2 linked regions of the Pedobacter sp. W3I1 genome follow. Each later gene encodes a partner of the first gene's protein in a complex. Links are inferred from orthologs where the notes say so. Each region holds a gene or a part of one and is shown on either strand. Other genes may lie near its edges. The genes, in order: QF042_RS24395 and accD.

Evidence for each region.
Region 2: the proteins of QF042_RS24395 (region 1) and accD are in contact, whole or in part, in a solved structure (PDB 8UXZ), measured with the Escherichia coli proteins. The link is inferred for Pedobacter sp. W3I1 from one-to-one orthologs.

The regions. Positions count from the first base shown.
Region 1 is NZ_JAUSXN010000001.1:5,952,827-5,970,349, reverse strand. The notes cover bases 7,612-10,594. They hold QF042_RS24395 (acetyl-CoA carboxylase carboxyltransferase subunit alpha), read left to right. Parts: upstream 7,612-8,613; coding sequence 8,614-9,576; downstream 9,577-10,594. Other genes in these bases: QF042_RS24390 (DUF2723 domain-containing protein), read right to left, coding at 9,889-10,594; QF042_RS24400 (hypothetical protein), read left to right, coding at 7,877-8,047; QF042_RS24405 (S10 family peptidase), read left to right, coding at 7,612-7,902. In the rest of the region: QF042_RS24420 (FecR family protein), read left to right, coding at 170-1,237; QF042_RS24415 (SusC/RagA family TonB-linked outer membrane protein), read left to right, coding at 1,424-4,699; QF042_RS24410 (SusD/RagB family nutrient-binding outer membrane lipoprotein), read left to right, coding at 4,719-6,299; more of QF042_RS24405, read left to right, coding at 6,487-7,611; more of QF042_RS24390, read right to left, coding at 10,595-12,930; QF042_RS24385 (DUF2723 domain-containing protein), read right to left, coding at 13,147-16,173; QF042_RS24380 (ribose-phosphate pyrophosphokinase), read left to right, coding at 16,544-17,485. UniProt on the Escherichia coli protein: Component of the acetyl coenzyme A carboxylase (ACC) complex. First, biotin carboxylase catalyzes the carboxylation of biotin on its carrier protein (BCCP) and then the CO(2) group is transferred by the carboxyltransferase to acetyl-CoA to form malonyl-CoA.
Region 2 is NZ_JAUSXN010000001.1:2,420,479-2,425,509, reverse strand. Bases 1-2,796 are described here. They hold accD (acetyl-CoA carboxylase, carboxyltransferase subunit beta), read left to right. Parts: upstream 1-873; coding sequence 874-1,719; downstream 1,720-2,796. Other genes in these bases: QF042_RS10155 (YciI family protein), read left to right, coding at 2,044-2,508; fbaA (class II fructose-bisphosphate aldolase), read right to left, coding at 1-552. Outside these bases: QF042_RS10150 (M20/M25/M40 family metallo-hydrolase), read left to right, coding at 2,817-4,364; QF042_RS10145 (cytochrome d ubiquinol oxidase subunit II), read right to left, coding at 4,559-5,031.

The sequences.
Region 1 (17,523 bases):
AAAAGATCTGCCCGACTCTTTATAAACTTTAGAAACAGCATTCCTACAAATTTAATTTCTTTATTTAATCCACTTTCAGTGCACATATTTCGCCTTATTAAAAAAAAGTTAAAATTTCCTTAGGAAAAAGTAAAGTTTTTGGGCACTGATATATAAAAGGCAAATTAGAATGGTTGATAGAAGTAAATTTAATGCAGAAGATTTTCTTGTCGATAGTACTTTTCAGCAGTATTGCGCTGGAACCGATAAGCTTTGCATTGAATATTGGGAGAAATACATTAATGCCCACCCAGAGCAGGCTGCAGTAATTGCAGAAGCAAAAAAACTTTACGTGATATTGAGCGGGAATAAACGCCCATTAAATAAGCAGACTGAAAGTTTGAAAGAAACGATGTTTCCGGAAGCAAAAGTAGTTAAACTTAACCGTTATTTATGGCTTAAAATTGCAGCAGCATTAGTTTTAGTGTTGGGTTCGGTGTTGGTTTATAATACCTATTTTAATGATAGCCATACCAAAAACGTTGTGCAAGAGGTTTATACTTTTACTACAAAAAGTGGCGAACGTAAAAAAATTAAACTTCAGGATGGAACATCGGTACTCTTAAACGCCAAAAGTTCTTTATCGGTTACCAAAGGCTTTAACGATCAAAGTAGGGAAGTGACCTTAACCGGCGAGGCTTTTTTTGATGTAGCTCACGACAAAAATAAACCTTTTAAAGTGCATACAACCGATTTTAACATCAATGTACTGGGTACTGCTTTTAATGTAAAAGCTTATCCAGATGAAACAACATCAGAAGCGACTTTAATCCGTGGCCTAATCACCATGGAAGCTGTAAATGGAAATGGCGGAACCATTACTTTAAAACCAAGTCAGAAAGTTACTTTTTACAAGAGTGTTGCATCGCAACAAAAAAGCAAATTGCTTAAACCTACAGCTTTACAGCCCGAAATTACCATTAATCATTACACCAAAATTAAAGACAGCACCATTGTAGAAACTGCCTGGACACAGAACCGGATTGAAATATATGATCAGGATTTTGATGAGATTAAGAATGTTTTAGAAAAATGGTATAACGTAGAAATCAAATTTACAGATCCTTCAATTGAAAAATACCGTTTTACGGCAACCATAACAAACGAAAGTATTGAAGAAGTTTTACATGCTTTACAAGCAACCGAAAATAATTTTAAATATGAGATAAAAGGAAAACAGGTAACCATCTCGAAATAGGAAGAAAAAAGGACGGTGTTGGAGCACCGCCCTTAACAATTTCTCTTTTGATTAATTAATGGCAGTTTATGCGCAAACAGATTGCTGCCAAGAACTTTATGCAACCAAAAAAACAAAAATATGATTTATTATTACTTACTGCAAGGGCGCCCAAAATATAAAGCGCTTCTAAAATTCATTATGCTAATGAAACTAGCCTGTATTATGGTTTTCATTACCTGTCTTAATGTTTCGGCATCGGTTTTTTCCCAGGAAAAAATTTCTTTAGATGTTAAGAAAACAAAGCTAGCCAGGGTATTACAGATTATTGAGCAGCAAAGCAGTTACCATTTTGTTTACAGCTCTTCTTACGTTCCGGTAAACAAGGATGTAAGCATTACCGTAACCAATACTTTGGTTACTGATGTATTGGCAGCCATTTTAAACAGAACCAACTTGAAATATTCTGTTTCTGATGGCGGTTTAATTGTCATTAGCAAAAATAAAGAAGTCCCAATTTCTGGAACGGTGAAGGATGCACTTGGAGGTGCTTTGCCCGGAGCAACCGTTAGGGTTAAAGGAACAGGCATAGGCACTTCAACCGATGTGAATGGTGAATTCGCCTTAAATGCGCCTGAAAATGCCGTTTTAGTGGTTTCTTATGCAGGTTTTCAGACGAAAGAAATTTCAATTGGATCGCAAACCAGTATCTCGATCGTATTATCAGAAGATACCAAGCAACTTACCGATGTGGTGGTTACTGCTTTAGGTATTAAAAAAGAAAGAAGAGCTTTAGGCTATTCGGTTACGCAGATTGGGGGCGAAACCTTAACACAGGCACGCGAAAATAACATTACCAACTCTTTGGTAGGTAAAGTGGCAGGTCTAGATATTGCAGGTACTTCGGGTGGTGCTGGGGCTGCCACAAACGTTACTATCCGTGGCGTTTCGAGCATGGGGCCATCAAGTCAACCACTTTATGTTGTAAATGGTATTCCGATGGAAAGCGCTCCTGTTGGCTTTAATAGTGTTATTGGCATTGGTAATAATGGTGGGCAATACGATAATGCTCCGGATTTGGGCGATGCGATAAGTAACTTAAACCCAGATGATATTGAAAGTATTTCGGTATTGAAGGGAGCAGCAGCTTCGGCCCTTTATGGTAACAGAGCTAAAGCAGGTGTAATCCTGATCACCACAAAAAGTGGGAAAGGGAATAGCATCGAATTTAGCAGTAATTATGTTGCCGAGCAGGTAATGGATAGGACCAACTGGCAATATGTTTATGGTCAGGGCGCCAATGGTGTAAAGCCCACTGATGCAACAGCAGCCGCGCAAGTGGGCGGTTCGAGCTGGGGCGCAAAATTAGATGGATCTAATGTGGTTCAATTTGATGGGGTAAGCAGACCCTATTCAGCCCAGGAAAATAATATAGAAGATTTTTATAGAACAGGGGGAACCTTTACCAATACCCTGGCATTAAACAAATCTTTTACTGGTGGTGTAATGCGCTTATCGGCAAGCGATTTAACCAACAGGTCGGTTGTACCTAATTCTGGCTTAAACAGACAAAATTTTACCTTATCGGGCACTTTCGATCCCATTAAAAATTTGGTGATTGATGCACGTTTCAACTACATTTTAGAACAGGCAAATAATCGCCCAATGGTTTCAGATGGTGCAGGTAATGCCAATTATAATGCTGCGTTTTTACCAACCAGTGTTAACATCGAAACCTTAAAGCCTGGAAAAAAAGCTGATGAAAGCGAGCTTTCATACAATACAGGTAATACCTATGCTACCAACCCTTGGTTTGCCGCTTATGATTTTATCCACAATACAAAAAGAGAGCGTTTAATGAGCTCTGTTAGTGCAAAGTATACCTTCGACAACGGACTGTTTTTACAAGCACGAGCCGGTAGAGATGCTTATAACGATAATTATTTAGGCATTACCCCATCTGGTACGGCTTACGATGCCGATGGAGGCTATACCGAACAGATTAGTAAATTCTCCGACCTTAACGTTGATGCGTTGATTGGTAAATCATTTAAAATTGATGATTTTTCGATTACCCCTAATTTTGGTGCCAGTTATCGCCGTACGAAAGGTGCCGGAACCACCAATACAGGCGGATCTTTCCAGATTTTTGGCGTTTACAATTTAGCTAATACCGGAGGTAAGGCCGTTGGGATTTATCAAACTGATCAGGAAACACAATCTGTTTACGGAACTTTGGAGTTAACCTACAAAGATATTTTATATTTAACCGGAAGTGCGCGTAACGACTGGTTTTCTACCTTGGCAACCCCGGGGAAAGATAATAAACTCAATAGTATCTATCCGTCTATTAGCGGTTCATTTGTTTTCTCAGAGTTATGGAAACCATCTTTTTTGAGTTTTGGTAAATTGAGGGCGGGTTATGCAATGGTTGGACAGGCTACTTATCCGTTCCAAACCCAGCTATACTATAATTTACGTAGTGAAACAGTGAATGGAAACTCATTGGGTAATATTGTTAATTCTTCAATACCAAACGCTACTTTAAAAGCATCAAGTGCTACAGAATTAGAGATTGGTACTGAAATGAAGTTTTTTGGCGATCGCCTTAACTTCGATTTTACCTGGTACAGCAAAAAATCGAAAGATGAAATTCTGGCTGTTCCTGCTTCTACAACAACAGGTTATAGCGCTGCAATTTTAAATATCGGTCGATTACAGAATAAAGGAGTAGAAGCTTTAGTATCTGGTGTGGTGTTAAAGAATAAAGATTTTAGCTGGACCTCTACTTTAAATGGCTCTTATAACGATAATAAAGTGTTAACACTTGCTCCTGGTACAGCTTCTCAGCCACTAGCCACCTCAAGAAGCAACGTAGGCTTTTTACAAAACCTGGAAGGGCTTGCTATTGCACAGGTAATGGCTTACGATTATAAGTACGATGCCAATGGCAATATTGTTAAGGGTACCGACGGGATCCCGGAAAGAGGTGAATTGAAACCTTATGGTTCGGCCTATAATAAATGGACTGCTGGTTGGAATAATGAGTTTAATTATAAGGGCATTAATCTTTCCTTCCTGATTGATGGTAAATGGGGCGGTAAAATTTTCTCTGCCACTGATTATTATGGTTATGTATTTGGTTTGCACCAGGCCACTTTAGAAAACCGTGAGGCTTTAGGCGTAAATGCCGCAAATTATTACAGCACTTTCGCTAATAATGTTTCAAAACAGTTTGTTCAGGATGCAAGTTTTATCAAGTTCAGACAGGTTATTCTGGGTTATAATTTCCCTGGAAAGCTGTTCAATAATAAGATTAAAGGCTTAAATGTAAGTTTCGTTGGTCGTAACTTATTTATCATCATGAAAAAAACCGATAACATCGATCCCGAATCGAGCTATAATGCAACAATTCCGGGTATGGAGTTAGGTGGTGTGCCACCCGTGCGTACCTACGGTTTAAATTTAAGTGTTAAGTTATAATCCTTTAAACGAATTGAAAATGAAAACGATCATAAAATTATACGTACCACTTTTATTATCTGGATTAGTCCTGATAGCTGGTTGTACAAAAGACTTCGAAAAAATTAATACAGATCCAACAGCTATTGGCCAGGAGCAATATAATCCGAACTTCCTTTTATCTACGGCTCAGTTAAATTATACCGGGAGCATCGATTTTGCTTATGAAACCTGGAGAGGAAATTTAATTTATGCTTCTACGATGATGCAGGGCATGTCCTCCGTTATCAGTTATTGGGCAGGTGACAAATACATGCTAAATGAAGGTTATACAGCTGCTTATTGGGAAAAAGCTTATCCAGATCAGGTGAAGTACGCTGCAGATTTAGTGGAGTTTACCAAAGGAAAAACTCAATATAATAACGTCTATCAGATGGGTAGAATCTGGAAAGCCCTGATTTTTGAGCGATTAACAGATCTATACGGCGATATACCTTATTTTGATGCAGGAAGAGGATATTATACGGCAAACTTATATCCTAAATATGATACACAACAAGCTATATATACCGATCTGTTAAAAGAGGTTGATGAGGCGAGTACTGCCTTAAATGCCAGTGGTGATAAAGTAACAGGAGATCTTATTTTTGCTGGCGACATTGCAAAATGGAAACGTTTCGGAAATAGTTTAATGCTCCGCATGGCCATGAGGCTAACCAAAGCTGATGCTACTTTAGCGCAGGCCTACATCAATAAAGCAGTTGGCAAAACCATGACTGGCGATGCAGATAATGCTTTCTTTAAACACGATGCCAATGGTGCCCGGGTAACGCAAAATAGAAATGCGCAGGTTTTATTAGGCGATGGTGGTCAGGAGAATTATTACACCAGGTGGAGCAATACCTTTATCAATTATTTAAAGGCCAATAACGACCCTCGTTTAGGTAAGGTAGCGGTAACCAAATTGTATTTAACTGATGGCACCAAGGTTCAAAATCCTGCTTTCGTTACTAATCCTGCCGTACAAAAAGGGATGCCAAATGGTAAAGATTTAAGTGGTATTGGAGGAAGAGATGTTCGTCAGGACCCTTCTTATACCGATTTTACTGATTATTCTTCTCCAAACCCGGGGATGTTGAAAAGAGATGGCAATACCTTTATTCTTACCTATGCAGAAACCGAACTGCTTTGGGCAGAGGCGGCACAACGTTATGGTATTGGCGGTTCGGCTGCTACGCATTACAATGCTGGAGTTACCTCTGCAATGACTTATCTTTCTCAATATGATGCATCAATGGCGGTAAGCGGAACAGATGCCGCGACTTATTTAATCGCCCATCCATATGTAGCGGCCAACGGTTTAGATATGATCGGTACTCAATATTGGGCCCATACTATTACCATGCTCGATTTTTATGAGGCCTGGTCGAACTGGAGAAGAACAGGTATTCCTGCACTGGTGCCTATTGTATATCCAAATACCAATACGGGCGGTTCAATTCCGCGTAGGTTCCCTTATCCACTTTTCGAAGGCGTTACTAATGCAGTAAACTATAAAGCTGCATCAGCCGCTGTTCCGGGAGGCGATAAGCTCGTAGGAAAAGTTTGGTGGGATAAATAATTAATATCATCCCGGTTTTTTACTGGCCGACATTGCAATATGCAGTGTCGGCTTTTTTTATGCTTTTTGGTTTGTAAAACTCAAGTTAATACAGTACCACAAGCAATATGGGTTGTTTAGTAACATTTCTAATGCGCTTTTTGATTAACGCCGCAATAGTTTGATATTTAGAAACCAAACCAAAACAATGAAATTCAGATTTATACTCGCTACATTTTTAAGCATGGGCATTTTTGCATATGCACAACAAGAACCAAGGAAAAGCCAATCTAAAGAAACTGTAACCACTACCCAGGTTACCGTTAAAGACGAACCTAAATCTTCAGCAAACGAAAGGACCATTAAAGTGGAGAGCTCGGTCGTTACCAATCACGCGGTAACCATCGATGGTAAATCCGTTCCCTATAAGGCTATAACAGGTACGCTGCCTGTTTGGGATGAAGATGGAAAACCAATTGCAGGTTTGTTTTATACTTATTACGAACGCAGTGATGTGCAAAATCGTGATAAGCGACCTTTAGTAATCTCTTTTAACGGCGGCCCGGGTTCGGCTTCAGTTTGGATGCACATTGCCTATACTGGTCCTGTGGTTTTGAATATTGATGACGAAGGTTATCCCGTGCAGCCTTATGGTTATAAAGAAAATCCATATTCTATTTTAGATGTTGCCGATATTATCTACATCGATCCGGTTAACACAGGTTATTCGAGAGCAGTGAGCAAAGATATTCCCACCAATAAGTTTTTTGGTGTTCGTGTAGATATTAAGTATTTAGCTGAGTGGATCAATACTTTTGTAACCCGCAATAACCGTTGGGCATCGCCAAAATTTTTAATTGGCGAAAGTTATGGTACCACACGCGTTTCAGGCTTAGCTTTAGAGCTGCAGAACAGCCAGTGGATGTATTTAAACGGCGTGGTATTGGTTTCGCCAACCGAACTCGGCATTGAACGTAGCGGCCCAGTTGATGCAGCTTTGCGTTTACCGTATTTTGCAGCTACCGCCTGGTACCATAAAGCCTTGTCAGCCGATTTACAAAGTAAAGATTTAACGGCGATGCTTCCTGAAGTGGAAAGTTTTACCATTAATGAGTTAATTCCTGCAATTTCGCAAGGGGGGATGTTGAGCCCCGATAAAAAGAAAGCCATTGCCGTAAAAATGGCCCGTTATTCTGGTCTTTCAGAAAAAGTGATATTAGATTATAACCTTAATGTACCTGCTGATTTCTTTTGGAAAGAACTGTTAAGAGATAAAGGTTTTACCGTTGGCAGGTTAGATTCGCGCTATCGTGGTATCGATAAAATGAGTGCCGGCGAAGGACCTGATTACAATGCAGAACTAACTTCGTGGTTACATTCCTTTACGCCAGCCATTAATATGTACATCCGTAACGAACTGAATTATAAAACCGATTTAAAATACAATATGTTCGGTTCCGTGTATCCATGGGATAAATCTGGAGATCAGACCGGCGATAATCTCCGTCAGGCCATGGCACAGAATCCTTATCTGCATTTATTGGTGCAATCGGGTTATTATGATGGGGGCCTGCGATTATTTCAACGCCAAATACAGCATGTGGCAGTTAGATGCAGCTGGTAAACTGCAGGACCGTATGAGCTGGGAAGGTTACCGTAGTGGGCACATGATGTACCTACGTAAGGATGATTTGAAAACGGCGAATAACCATATCCGTGAGTTTATTAAAAAAGCATTACCAAAAGCAGGCGAGGCCGCTAAGTTCTAAAAATCGGTCGTCATTTCGACTGAAGTGCAACGGAATGGAGAAATCTTTGAGCGAATTCAGATAAATCGCTTAGAGATTTCACCTGCAAGCTAATTATTGTCAATGCTTTAAAGTAATTTTCGATTTATTCAGAGCGCAGGGTCAACATAAACATTATCGTTCGTCCTGCTTTACATTGCAAGTCCGCACTCGTGCCTCGCTTGCGTGCTTTCCATTGCAATCAGGGCTAGGTAGGTTAGGGCGGTGGCCCGGAAGCCCCTCATAGTTGCAGAAACCGGAATAAACTAAACCCGACCGGAGTGAGATGCCGATTTAAGCATCTGTTTTTGTTTACTTATGGTATTCTTGCTTGTTTCACAGGTTTTCAATCGGCAGAAACGGGGGCGGGACTGCTCTAACCGAAAAAATACTGTAATTGTTTTCCAAATCAAAAAAATGGAAAGGATAAACAGTGTATTTGCAATGCTAATTTGCCTATACGATAAAGCGATTTATTCCCTCAAAAACGCAAACAAAAAACTGTTCACTACAAACTAAAAATAATTACTTATTTTTGTGGTTCAATTATGCAGCAAATAAAAACATCATTCGATTTTGAAAAACCTATTGCCGATTTAGTTCAGCAGATAGAAAAGGTTAAGCAAGTTGCCGAAAAAACTAAGGTAGATATGTCTGCCACTTTAGACGAGCTTGATAGTAAATTAGATGAAACTACCAATAACTTATATAAAAATTTAACCGGTTGGAACAAGGTTCAGATGAGCCGTCACCCTGATCGCCCGCAAACCCTCGATTATATCAATATGATCTGCGATGATTTTATTGAAATGCACGGCGATAGAACGGTTAAAGATGATAAAGCAATTATTGGCGGTTTTGCTTCTATAAATGGTCAAACGGTAATGATTATTGGTCACCAAAAAGGTAAAAATACCAAAGAGCGTCAGTTTCGCAATTTCGGTATGGCCAATCCGGAAGGTTACCGTAAAGCTTTACGTTTAATGCGTTTGGCTGAAAAATTTAATAAACCGGTTGTTTCTTTTATTGATACTATGGGTGCTTACCCTGGTTTAGAGGCTGAAGAACGTGGACAAGGTGAGGCTATTGCCAGAAACTTATTGGAAATGTCTATCCTACGCGTGCCGATTATCTGCGTTGTTGTTGGTGAAGGTGCTTCCGGAGGTGCTTTAGGTATCGGTATCGGTGATAAAGTATATATGTTAGAGCACACCTGGTACTCGGTAATCTCTCCTGAATCTTGTTCCTCTATTTTATGGAGAAGCTGGGATTTTAAAGAGAAAGCTGCTGAATGCTTAAAATTGACTTCTGATGATATGTTTGGCAACAAACTAATTGATGGCATTATTCCTGAGCCGCTTGGAGGTGCACATCAGGATCCGGAGTTAATGGGCAGAACTTTAAAAGATTACCTGATTAAAGATTTAGCTGCTTTAGGTAAACTAAAAACGGATAAACTGATTGAACAAAGAATTGAAAAATTCTGCGCGATGGGTGTAGTAAACGAATAATCATTAACTAAAATAAATTTGAATCCTGTTTGGCAATGCCGAACGGGATTTTTTGTGGATAAATCCCTAGTTTTTAAGGATTTTACTAGGTTCGTCACCTGAATTTATTTCAGGGTCTTTGTAGCATGATAGATGCTGAAATAAATTCAGCATGACGATTGTAAGGATAACTGAGTGGAAAAATCAATTATTATTAATCCAACTTAGGCCATGATTCAAACCTATCAGGTTTTTAAAACCTGATAGGTTTGGCAAATAAAAAAGCAGCTACAAATTAATGCAGCTGCTCGTATAATCTATTTTCAGATCCGTTTACTGTTGTGGCCCCTGCTGTGGGAAAAACATCGACAAACGGCCTTCTAAACTGTTAAATGTTTTCTGCAGCTTATCGCTCAGTTTATCCTGACCTGCAGCTTTACTTGTTTTAATCATTCGATCCAGATAGTATAAGCCGGTTTGAATGTTCTGCGACCCGGTTAAACCTTTTGATTGTGAAATATCAGCCAGGTAGTTTAATTCCTTATTGATATAATCGCCGGATTTTTCCAAAATATCATTAGCCCTGACAGTTTCGCCTAGTTTATATAAATTTTCAGCCATGTAGAATTTCACTACAACCGTACGGATGCCGAAGAATTTATCAGGCATTACCTCGTAGTATTTATCTACTACTTTTTTGGCATCAGCAATTTTACCTTCTTTAATTAGGCTGTTAGTTAAGCTGCTGAAGAGATTGGTAAAAATGAAAGTATCATCTGATGACTGTGGATCTAAATATTTAGCAGTTTTCATATTTCCCCACTTAAATTTAGTCATCACATTATTATACAAAACAGGCGTGTTTAATTGCTCTGGTCTATCTTCTGATGATGTAGTATCAGCTTTAAGCGGTAATAAACGCATGGCTAAACCTTCGCTGTATAAATACTTATCTAAGCCGTTATACTGCTCAGAAGGCACTGTAGAAGCGAAATAAATCGGACGTTTCCAGTTGTTATGTGCAAGGATATCGAACATGGCTAACGTTCCTTTAGTCACATAACCTTTATTAAACTTCCAATCCATTGTGGTGGTAATTTTTGAAGCATCGGCTGCAGGTACTGTTCCTGTACTGATTACTTGTTGTGGATCTACCGTAATTTTAAGGTTCTTGGTTGGCAGGAAATTCGATTTTGTGCCATCCTGCATCGGTACTTTATCGCTCTCATTGTTTGATAACAATAAATCAACCACGTTTTTAAGCTCAACACTACCGGCAATTTTATAATCATCGTATGGCATTACATCTCTTTCTCCTTGTACATATTGCTCAGGTTTCATTGAAATTGGCAATGGAGCCGATTCATTTTGTTTTTGTCTTAATCCATTGATATACCAATCGGTATCAAACAAGCTTAAGTTTACAATACGAACATCAGGGCGAACATTTTCTACCTCCTGGATATACCAAAGCGGGTAGGTATCATTATCGCCATAAGTAAATAAGATGGCATTTGGCGCACAGGATTGTAGGTAATCCAAAGCAATATCATGCGGAACCATTTTCGTAGAACGGTCATGGTCATCCCATCCTTGCTCGGCCATAATTACCGGTGCTGCCAGTAATCCAATCACGGTTGCACCAATGGCACCGGCAGTTGGGGTTAGTTTTTTAAACAACCACTCTTTAATAGCGAGCGCCCCGAGCCCAATCCATATGGCAAAGGCATAGAAGGATCCTACGTAAGCGTAATCCCTTTCGCGAGGCTCCAATGGTTTTTGATTTAAGTATAATACAATGGCAATACCGGTAAAGAAGAATAATAATGCTACAACTCCGGCATCTTTCTGGTTACGTTTGAAATGCCAAAGTGCACCGATAACGCCTAAAATTAATGGTAAAAAGAAGAAACGGTTATACGCTTTGTTATCAACGGTTGATGGTGGCAGATTAGTCTGATTACCTCTCAACATGGCATCAATTGGTTTAATACCGCTAATCCAGGTGCCTTCATGTCCGCTACCCTGGCCTTGCTCGTCATTCTGGCGGCCGGCAAAATTCCACATGAAATAACGCATATACATGTAGCCAATCTGATAGCTGAACAAGAAACCAACATTATCTACTAAAGTAGGATTTTTAGTATCATCTAAGCGCATCCATTCTTTATAAAAAGCCGCATGTTTAGGATCATCGCTATACATACGAGGTAATAAAGTGTTGTTATTATACTCGTAGTCGGTTTTTTTACCTGCTACCTCATATTTGTCTTTTCCTTTTCTCCAGATGGTTTTACCTTCAGTTACACCTACTCTTTCAGAGTTATAATTAGGGCCGTAACCCAATGGCCTGTCGCCATATTGCTCACGGTTTAGGTAACTTAAGAAAGAGAAAGCATCTTTAGGCGCACTGTTGTTTAAGTTCGGGTCTGCCTTTGCCCTGATGATGATCATCGAGAAGGATGCATAACCGAAAATGATTAAAACGGTAGAGATTAAACCTAGGTTTAATAATTTCTTTTGGTGTTGGATCGAATAACGGATTCCCCAAACCAGCGCACCGATTAATAAAATGGCGAAGAATAAAACACCCGTTCCAAAACCTAAACCCAATGTGTTAACAAAGAATAAATCGAAATATGCACCAAACGAAACCAGGTATTGGATAATACCATATTGGATTACCGCCAAGATTAAAATACCAACAATAAGGGTTTTAATAATTCCTGATGTTGTTGCTTTATCTGTTCTTTTGAAATAATAAATAAAAGCAAGAGCCGGTATAGTTAACAAGTTTAACAAGTGGATACCAATTGATAAACCCATAATATAAGCAATAAACAATAACCAACGATCGGCGCGTGGCTCATCGGCATGTGCTTCCCATTTAAGGATGGCCCAAAATACAATCGCGGTGAATAACGATGATTGTGCATAAACTTCCGATTCTACTGCCGAAAACCAAAAACTATCAGAGAAAGTATAAGCCAAAGCACCAACGGCACCTGCACCCATAATACTGATCAATTTGCCGGTTGTCAGTTCTTCACCAGCTTTTAATACTGTTTTTTTAGCCAGTGCAGTGATGGTCCAAAATAAGAATAAGATAGTTGCCCCGCTAGAAACAGCCGAACCTACATTCATCCAGTAAGCGATTTTGGTTAAATCTCCAGCTGCAAAAATGGAGAAGAAACGTTGGAGCATTAAGAATAAAGGTGCACCAGGCTGGTGAACAACCTGCATTCTAAATGCTGATGCGATAAATTCACCGCAATCCCAAAAACTGGCAGAAGGCTCTAAGGTTAAAACGTAAGTTAGTGTAGCAATTAAAAAGCAGATCCAGCCTACTATATTATTAACTTTTGAATAATTCATTGGTTTATTTAATGATATTAAAAATTGTTTTCACATAAAAATGCTGCCGAAATTAACTATTCTAGTCGATAAAACAGGTAAAATTTCGGATTGATTTAACAATTTTTAACGGCTTAAGGCCTTTAACATAAAGGATTTTAATTTATTGGAGAAGCAAAAACCCATAAGCAAGAATGTAAAATCTGCCTATGGGTTAAAATTTAGAATGTTTTTTTGCTAACCCGTTGCAAATGGCGTAAATCTCGTGATTAAATCGTTGTATTGTTTTTCCAGGTTTTTACTCAACGCATCTTGCTTAAAAGCCTCGGTTAATTTTACCATTTGTCCTAAATAGCCAAGGTAGAAACGTACATCCTGCTCAGATGATAGTTGGTTTTTGCTCTCTGAAACATCAGCCAGGTGGCTCAGTTCCCTGCCTACATAATCGGCCGTTTTTTTGATCATCGCATTTGCACGATTCAGGTCATTTAAACGATAGAGACTTTCGGTGAAATAATAAGTGCTCATGACCTGGCGCATACTGTAAAATTTAGCAGGAATCACCTCAAAATATTTATTAGCCACTTTTTTGCTTTCAGTAATTTTACCTTCATTTATTAAGCCGTTTAATAAGCCATTAAACATATTCGAGAACATGGTTACATCATCAGCAGATTGCCTGTCTAAATGGTTGGCATTTTTAATGTTGCCAAAGCCATACACATTCATCAGGTTGTTGTACATTGGTTTCAGGTTTACACGATCAAAATCTTGTGTAATTGCCGTATCTGGTTTCAAAGGCAATAATCTTTTATTTAACCCCTCCATATAAAGGTATTTGTTTAACCCAATGTATTGCTCATCTGGCATTGCCCCTGTAAAATAAATTGGTCGTTCCCAGTTATTGTGCGCCAAAATATCAAATAAGGCCAATGTTCCTTTAGTTACATAATTCTGGTTAAAAGTCCACTCCATACTGCTTGCAATTTTACCTGCATCTTCTTTTGGTACCGTTCCGGTATCTAAAACCTGTTGCGGACTTACCGCCAGTTTAAGGTTTTTGGTAGGTAACACATTGTATTTAGAGCCATCAGTCATCGTTACTTTATCTTCATCGTGATCGGATAGGAGTACATCTAAAATTTCCTGCAATTCGATATGTTGTGCAATCTTATAATCCTGATAGTACATAATATCCCTGGTGCCTTCAACATATTGCTCATGCTTTAAGGTGATGGGTAAGGGAGCAGATTCATTTTGCTTTTTTCGCATTCCATCGATGTACCAATCGGCAGTAAATAAACTTAAATTTACCACACGTACATCCGGACGGATATTTTCAACCTCCTGTGCATACCACACCGGATAGGTATCATTATCGCCATAAGTGAACAAAATGGCGTTGGGTGCGCATGATTTTAGGTAACTGACAGACATATCTCTCGCTACATGGCTATCAGAGCGATCATGATCGTCCCAGCCCTGGTTGGCCATAATAATCGGAGCGCCAAATAAAGCAATAATCGAAGCAAAGATACTAGCCCGTACAGGCGTTAGTTTTTGAAAAACCCAATCCTTTAAACCCAATACGCCTAAACCTATCCAGATCGCAAATGCATAAAACGAGCCGACGTAGGCGTAATCTCTTTCGCGTGGCTCAACAGGGACAGAGTTAAGGTAAACCACAATAGCCACACCCGTAAAAACGAAGAGTAAACCGATAATACCTGCGTCTTTCTGGTTGCGCTTAAAATGCCAAACCGCACCAATTAAACCGATAATTAAAGGCAAAAAGAAAAATCTATTGTATGCTTTGTTTTCTACAATGGATGGTGGAAGATTTTTTTGATTGCCAAGCCTGATCGCATCCAAAGGTTTAATACCGCTTAGCCAATTGCCATCTTTTCCCCCAAACTGTCCATCTTCATTATCTTGCCTGCCCACAAAATTCCACATAAAATAACGCATGTACATTTGTCCGGTCTGGAAAGAGAACATGTATTTTAAGTTGTCCATCAAGGTAGGTTTGTACTCATCATCAAAACCCATGTAACTTTTGTAAAAATTAATATGTTCGGGTTTATCACTGTACATACGTGGCAGTAAAGTTTTATCGGCAAAAACATAAGCCGATTTTGTTCCGGCAAGCTCATATTTTTTTTCGCCTTTACGGATAATCTTGCCTGTTTCTTTAATGTCTATTTTTTCCGAATTATAGTTTTCTCCATAAAGTAGCGGCCTGTCGCCGTATTGGTCGCGACCAACATACCTCGAAAAAGAATATACATTATCTACGTTATAGTTATTTAAATTTGGTTTAGCCTGCGCCCTGATAATGAGGAGTGCAAAAGAGCTGTATCCAAAAAGCAGCAAAACGGTAAATAACATGGCCAGGTTTAAAACTCTTTTATTTTTAAGGATAGAATAACGGATGCCATAAACCAGACTCCCGATAACGAGCGCTGCAAAGAACAATATACCCGTTCCAAAGCCTAAGCCCATGGTGTTTACAAAAAAGTAATCAAAGTTTGCTGCAAAAGATATAACATATTGGATAATACCAAATTGCACGGCTGCCAGAACTGCAATTGAAACAAAAAATACTTTTAAAATGCTTTGCCAATTGGGCGATGGGTTCTTTTTGAAATAATAAACAAATATTAAGGCGGGGATGGTAAGAAGGTTTAAGATGTGTACACCAATAGAAATCCCCATGATATAAGCCACAAAAAGCAACCAACGGTCTGATCTTGGTTCATCAGCCTGCGATTCCCATTTTAATATGCCCCAAAATACAATAGCACTACAAAGCGACGATATGGCGTAAACTTCTGCTTCTACGGCAGAAAACCAAAAACTATCAGAAAATGCATAAGCCAAAGCCCCTACAAAACCGGCGCCCATAATGCCGATGATTTTTTGGTTGGTGATTTCCTCACCTTTTTTAATGACCGTTTTTTTGGCCAGTGCGGTAATTGTCCAAAAGAGAAAGAGGATGGTGCCTGCACTGGCAAGTGCAGAAGATATATTGATAAAATAAGCTACCTTGGTTTTATCGCCAAAAGCAAGTGCCGAAAATAACCTTTGAATCATGGAAACGATTGGAGCGCCCGGCTGGTGAACCACTTCCATTCGGAAGGCTGAAGAAATAAATTCGCCACAGTCCCAGAAACTTACAGATTGATCTAAAGTTAAGATGTAGGTGAGGGCGGCAACGATAAAACAGAGCCAGCCTCCAATGGTGTTGATCCTTGAGTAATTCATAGTTTAATTTTAGTCTTTGATAATAAATGATTTAAGTGGTTCGCAGTAAAAAAAGTCGCATAAAAAAATAAAATGTTGCACGCGATGTGATGATTTTTTTATCTTTGCATCGCAAACAGGAATAGCGGGAAAGAAATTAAAAATATTTTAAAATCACTCTTGCATATTTAAAATAAGGTTCCTACATTTGCATTCCCTTTCGAGGAGAATATCCTTGAGAAGTTTTTGTCCGATAGTATAAGGGTAGTACAACGGTTTTTGGTACCGTTTGTCTTGGTTCGAATCCAGGTCGGACAACGAAAATTTAATGTCGGATCATGTTTTAAATGGACATGATCCGATTTTTTTTAACCGTAAACTACACGAACCCATGCCATTGCAGTTTAACCCGGTAAAGCTTTTTTCCGGAACAGGTTCTAAGGGATTATCACTTAAGATTGCCGAACATTACGGCAAGCCACTTGGTAGCGTAACCATTCACAAATTCAGTGATGGCGAATTTCAACCTTCCTTTGATGAGTCAATTCGTGGTAGTGATGTTTTTCTAATCCAGTCTACTTATCAGCCCAGCGATAATTTAATGGAACTTTTGCTAATGGTTGATGCTGCTAAAAGAGCATCGGCACATTATATTACAGCAGTTGTTCCTTATTATGGTTTAGCTCGTCAGGACAGGAAAGATAAGCCGCGTGTAGCAATCGGCGCCAAATTGGTAGCTAACTTATTAAAATCAGCAGGCATTCACCGTATTATGACGATGGATCTACATGCTGCGCAGATACAGGGTTTCTTCGATATTCCGGTTGATCACTTAGATGGATCGGTAATTTTTGTGCCTTATATCAAAAGCTTAGGCTTAAAAAACTTAACTATTGCGTCGCCAGATATGGGCGGCTCGTACAGGGCACGTACTTTTGCCAAGTTTTTTAATGCTGAGGTAATTATTTGTGATAAACGCCGTAAACGCGCCAACGAAATCGAATCAATGTCGATTATTGGCGATGTAACCGGACAGGATGTCGTGTTAATCGATGATATTTGTGATACTGCCGGAACCTTATCAAAAGCTGCGGCTTTGATTATGGAAAACGGTGCAGCAAGTGTTAGAGCGGTTTGTACACATGCGGTATTATCGGGCAAGGCAATAGAAACGGTAGAAAATTCGGTATTAACCGAGTTGATCGTTACGGATACCATTCCATTAAGACAGGAAAGCCCGAAAATTAGAGTGCTAAGCACAGCCAGTTTATTTGCAAGGGCAATTGCCAATGTAAACGAACACGGTTCAATTAGTGATCTGTTTAGAGTATAAATTAAGGTTGAAGGTAGAGGGTTGAAGGCTTATGGTCT
Region 2 (5,031 bases), 3.5 Mb from region 1 along the record:
ATTGTCAACACCATCTTCCTCACCACCTGTAACACCAAGTTCGATTTCGATAGTCATATTCATTTTAGCCATGCGTGCTAAATATTTAGCAGAAATTTCCATGTTTTCTTCGATCGACTCTTCCGATAAATCCAACATATGTGATGAAAATAAAGGTTTTCCGGTTTCAGCGAAGAATTTTTCACCGTGGTCTAAAAGTCCATCAATCCAGGGTAATAATTTTTTAGCGGCGTGGTCAGTATGTAAAACCACGGCAACACCATAATGCTCTGCCAATAAATGTACATGTTTAGCTGCCGATACAGCACCTAAAATACATGCTTGCAATTTCTCATTATCTAAAGATTTGCCTGCATAAAACTGTGCACCTCCATTAGATAATTGAATCATAACAGGCGAATTTACTGCCTTAGCAGTTTCCAATACCGCATTAACCGTATTTGTACCGGTTACGTTAACTGCTGGTAAAGCAAACTGATGTTTTTTAGCCTGCTCAAACAATTCTTGAACGGCATCTCCGTAAATTACGCCTTTGTAGCCTTTTAAACTCATTTCTTGTTAATTTTATTAAGTCCGAAGTTATAAAAAAAAATAACATTCCAAGCTTTTCTAACAACAGAATTATTTGCCTAACAGCAAAATAAGGCCTATTTAGTGTAAAAAACACATTATCCTTAGTGTAAAAAAGACACACTTCAGTTTACCAATTAGCAGTTAACAGTAGCCGAAGCCGAGTTTTCAATTACATATCCAACGCTTGCATTATTGCCAATCGACTATTAACCAACTAACCATTGACTATTTTTACACCTAATAAGGTTCGACTTTATTTTATTTTTCGTTTCTTTGCAATCCAATTCTTCAAAAAATTATATGGCTTGGTTTAAGAGAGAAAAAAAAGGTATCATCACCACAACAGAGGAGAAAAAAGAAGCACCAGATGGTTTGTGGAATAAATGTCCGAACTGTAAAAAACCCCTACATCAGGCAGAACTTCAGGAAAACAAATACGTTTGCCATTACTGCGATTACCATCTGAGAGTAGGCTCAAAAGAATATTTTGAGGTTTTATTTGATAATAACGAGTTTAAAGAGCTGTTCCCTAACCTAACATCAGGCGATCCTTTAAATTTTAACGATAACAAACCTTACACCGAAAGAATTAAAGAAAGTCAGGCTAAAACAGGCTTAAAAGACGCTATTCGTGCCGGTGTTGGTAAAATCAACGGACAAGATCTCGTAATTGCCTGTATGGATTTTGCTTTTATAGGCGGTTCAATGGGTTCGGTTGTGGGCGAAAAAATTGCAAGATCGATCGATTACAGTATCAAACATAAAGTTCCGTTCCTAATGATTTCTAAATCAGGTGGTGCACGTATGATGGAAGCCGCATTTTCATTAATGCAAATGGCTAAAACATCGGCTAAACTGGCTTTATTAGGTCAGGCAAAAGTTCCCTACATCTCTTTATTAACAGATCCAACTACGGGTGGTGTAACTGCATCATATGCGATGTTAGGCGATATTAATATTGCAGAACCAGGCGCGCTGATCGGCTTTGCTGGTCCGCGGGTAATTAAAGAAACCATTAAAAAAGACTTACCTAAAGGTTTCCAAACTGCAGAATTCGTTCTTGAACACGGTTTCCTCGATTTCATTGTAGATAGAAGAGCCATGAAAGCTAAATTGGGTGCTTTTATTAAAATGATGAATAATTAAGTTGGTTCAATAGTTCATTAGTCATTGGTTCATTAGTGCAAATCGACCAATAAACAAATGACAAATGAACAAATAAACTACAATAAGAAAAGTAGGACTTGAATAACTTCGGTTAATTCAGTCCTGCTTTTTGCTTCAAGTCCTCGCTACACTCCGGGCTTTCCGCGGCAATCAGGTTTAGTTAACATGGGCCGGTGGTTCTTTTGAGGGGTTTTTCCAGCGAGTGCTACAACCACCCCGCCCTGCGGGCACCCCTCCGAGGGAAGGGAATAAAAAACACCACTAATTTTTCTTATTTTTAAACTAACCAAACTATAAACTCAGATGAAAAAACTACTCCTTTTAACCTGTCTGATTACCGTTATGATCGCCACACAAGCCCAGGATAAAAAAGCCAAAGTGCCTTACGACGAGGCTTTGGCCAAAAAACTCGGTGCCGATAATTATGGTATGAAGATGTATGTGTTGGTGATCCTCAAATCAGGCTCAAATACAACCGAAACAAAAGCCAAAACCGATAGTTTATTTGCAGGTCATATGGTAACCATTGGTAAAATGGTCGAAGCGCAAAAACTTATAGTTGCTGGTCCGATGGGTAAAAACGACAAAAATTATCGCGGCATTTTCGTTTTAAATACAAAATCGATCGAAGAGGCAAAACAATTATTAGAAAGCGATCCGGCCATAAAAGCCAAATTACTGGAACCAGAATTGTACAACTGGTATGGTTCGGCAGCACTAGCTGAGTATTTGCCGTTTCACGATAAGATCCAGAAGAATAGTTTTTAAGGTTGTTTGCCACGGAAGCACTGAAGGCGCGGAGAAATTTTGATCGTGATATGCTATATTACAAATAAATTGTCATCCTGAGCTTGTCGAAGGACCTATTTAAATGTCTTAAAAGGCGTTTCGACAGGCTCAACGTGACAAATTCTAAGGAAATTACCACTTACAGACTCTTTAAACTTACAGATCATTCAGTCGAACGGCCCCTACCATCGATTAAATCTATTCAACTGCAACATTTCCATTAACATCCTTCAACCCTACGCCTTATTTCATAAATTAGCTTATCAAATAATCAACCCTAACTAATTATGAATAAAAAACTACTATTTTCTGCGCTATTGCTGTGCACCTCAACCTGCATATTCGCGCAAGACAAAAAAATAATCGACAATATTGTAAAAGAAGTGAACGAAAATTCTCAATTAGAGAAACTTGCACACGAACTTTTAGATGTTGTTGGACCACGTTTAGTTGGTTCTCCACAAATGAAACAAGCCAATGATTGGGCTGTAAAAAAATATAGTGATTGGGGCATCTCGGCAAAAAACGAAAAATGGGGCGAATGGGCAGGCTGGGAAAGAGGCATTACCCACATCGATTTAATAAGTCCACGGGTTAGAACCTTAGAAGGTACACAATTGGCCTGGAGCCCATCTACAAATGGTAAATCTATTAATGCCGAAGCGATTATTCTTCCAGCAATTACAGATTCTGTTTCTTTTCAAAAATGGTTACCCAATGTGAAAGGTAAAATCGTATTAATTTCAATGAACCAGCTCTCTGGCCGACCAGAAAAAAACTGGGAAGAATTCGCCACTAAAGATTTGTTCGAAAAGTTTAAAAAAGAAAAAGCCGAGGCTGCTAAAGCATGGGTAACCAGCATAGCCAAAACGGGTTTAACAGCAAAAACACTTCCTGTAGCTATAGAAAATGCAGGCGCAGTGGCGGTAGTGATCAATAACTGGTCGCAAGGTTTTGGTGTAGATAAAATTTTTGGTGCAAATACCACAAAAGTGCCAACTTTGGATCTATCTGTAGAAGATTACGGTTTAGTTTACCGATTGGCTTTAAATGGTGATAAACCTAAACTAAGAATTGAAGCAGAATCTAAAAAATTAGGTGCTGTACCTACTTTTAATACCATCGCAGAGATCAAAGGAACACAAAAACCAAACGAATACGTGATGCTTTCTGCTCATTTCGATTCATGGGATGGGGCAAGTGGTGCAACTGATAATGGTTCTGGCACCATCTTAATGATGGAAGCCATGCGCATTTTAAAGAAAATCTACCCTAACCCAAAACGTACTGTTTTAGTTGGCCACTGGGGAAGTGAAGAGCAAGGTTTAAATGGCTCAAGGGCATTTGTAGAAGATCATCCGGAAATTGTAAACAACCTTCAGGCCTTGTTTAACCAGGATAATGGCACAGGGCGTGTAGTGAATATTGGCGGACAAGGTTTCGCGAAATCAAAAGATTACATTACCCGTTGGTTAGCTGCAGTACCAGATACCATTAAAAACCAGATCAAAACCAATTTCCCAGGATCGCCTGGTGCGGGAGGATCAGACTTTGCTTCATTTGTAGCTGCCGGAGCATTGGGTTATTCATTAAGCTCTACCAGCTGGGATTATGGCACGTATACCTGGCACACCAACCGCGACAGTTACGATAAATTGGTTTTCGATGAAATAAGAAGCAATGTAATTTTAGCGGCCATTATGGTTTATATGGCCTGCGAAGATCCTGAGAAAACCTCAACAGAAAAAGCAACAGATTTACCTGTAAACGAACGCACCGGAAAACCAGCCACCTGGCCGGTACAAACCAAATCGAATAGAAAAGGTGGGTTGTAAATAAAAGTTTGGAATACATTTTTAAAGGAGCATTTGGAAGCAGGTGCTCTTTTTTATACACACATCGTCATTTCGAGCGGAGAGCAACGAAGTCGAGAACCCGAAGGCTCTGCGGAGCAAAATCTATCGAGCTAGATCTCTCCATTCCACTGCGTTTCAGTCGAGATGACGACCCTTTTTACTGACAGAAATGCCTACTCTTCTTTCTTCTGAAACTTATAAAACAAATAACCTAAAAAAGGTAAAATCAACACACTGCCCAATAGAAGCGCTAAACCTAAACTATAAATAGTTTTTTCAGGCCCTACAGTTTCAAGAAGTGAAATGGCATCTCCGTTTTTTAAACGGATGAAGTTTGGAAAGTGGGCATAACTAATCGCCAGGAGGATCATCGTCACCTGAAAGCCAGCTAAAATGCGTAAAACTTTTGTTTTACCTTTAATTAGCAGGTACCATAACAACACAAGAGATATAGTAGCCAAAATAATGGCCGATAAACCCACATTACTTTTAAAAACCCAATCAATCAATGGAATTCCATCTCGCCGGGCCGCAATAAAAACCATCGCCCCAAAAACTACGGCTGCCACATTCATAAATTCGGCTTTTTTAATGAAACGGCGTTTATCATGTGCTTCTTTTGTCTCACCAATTAGATATATGGCGG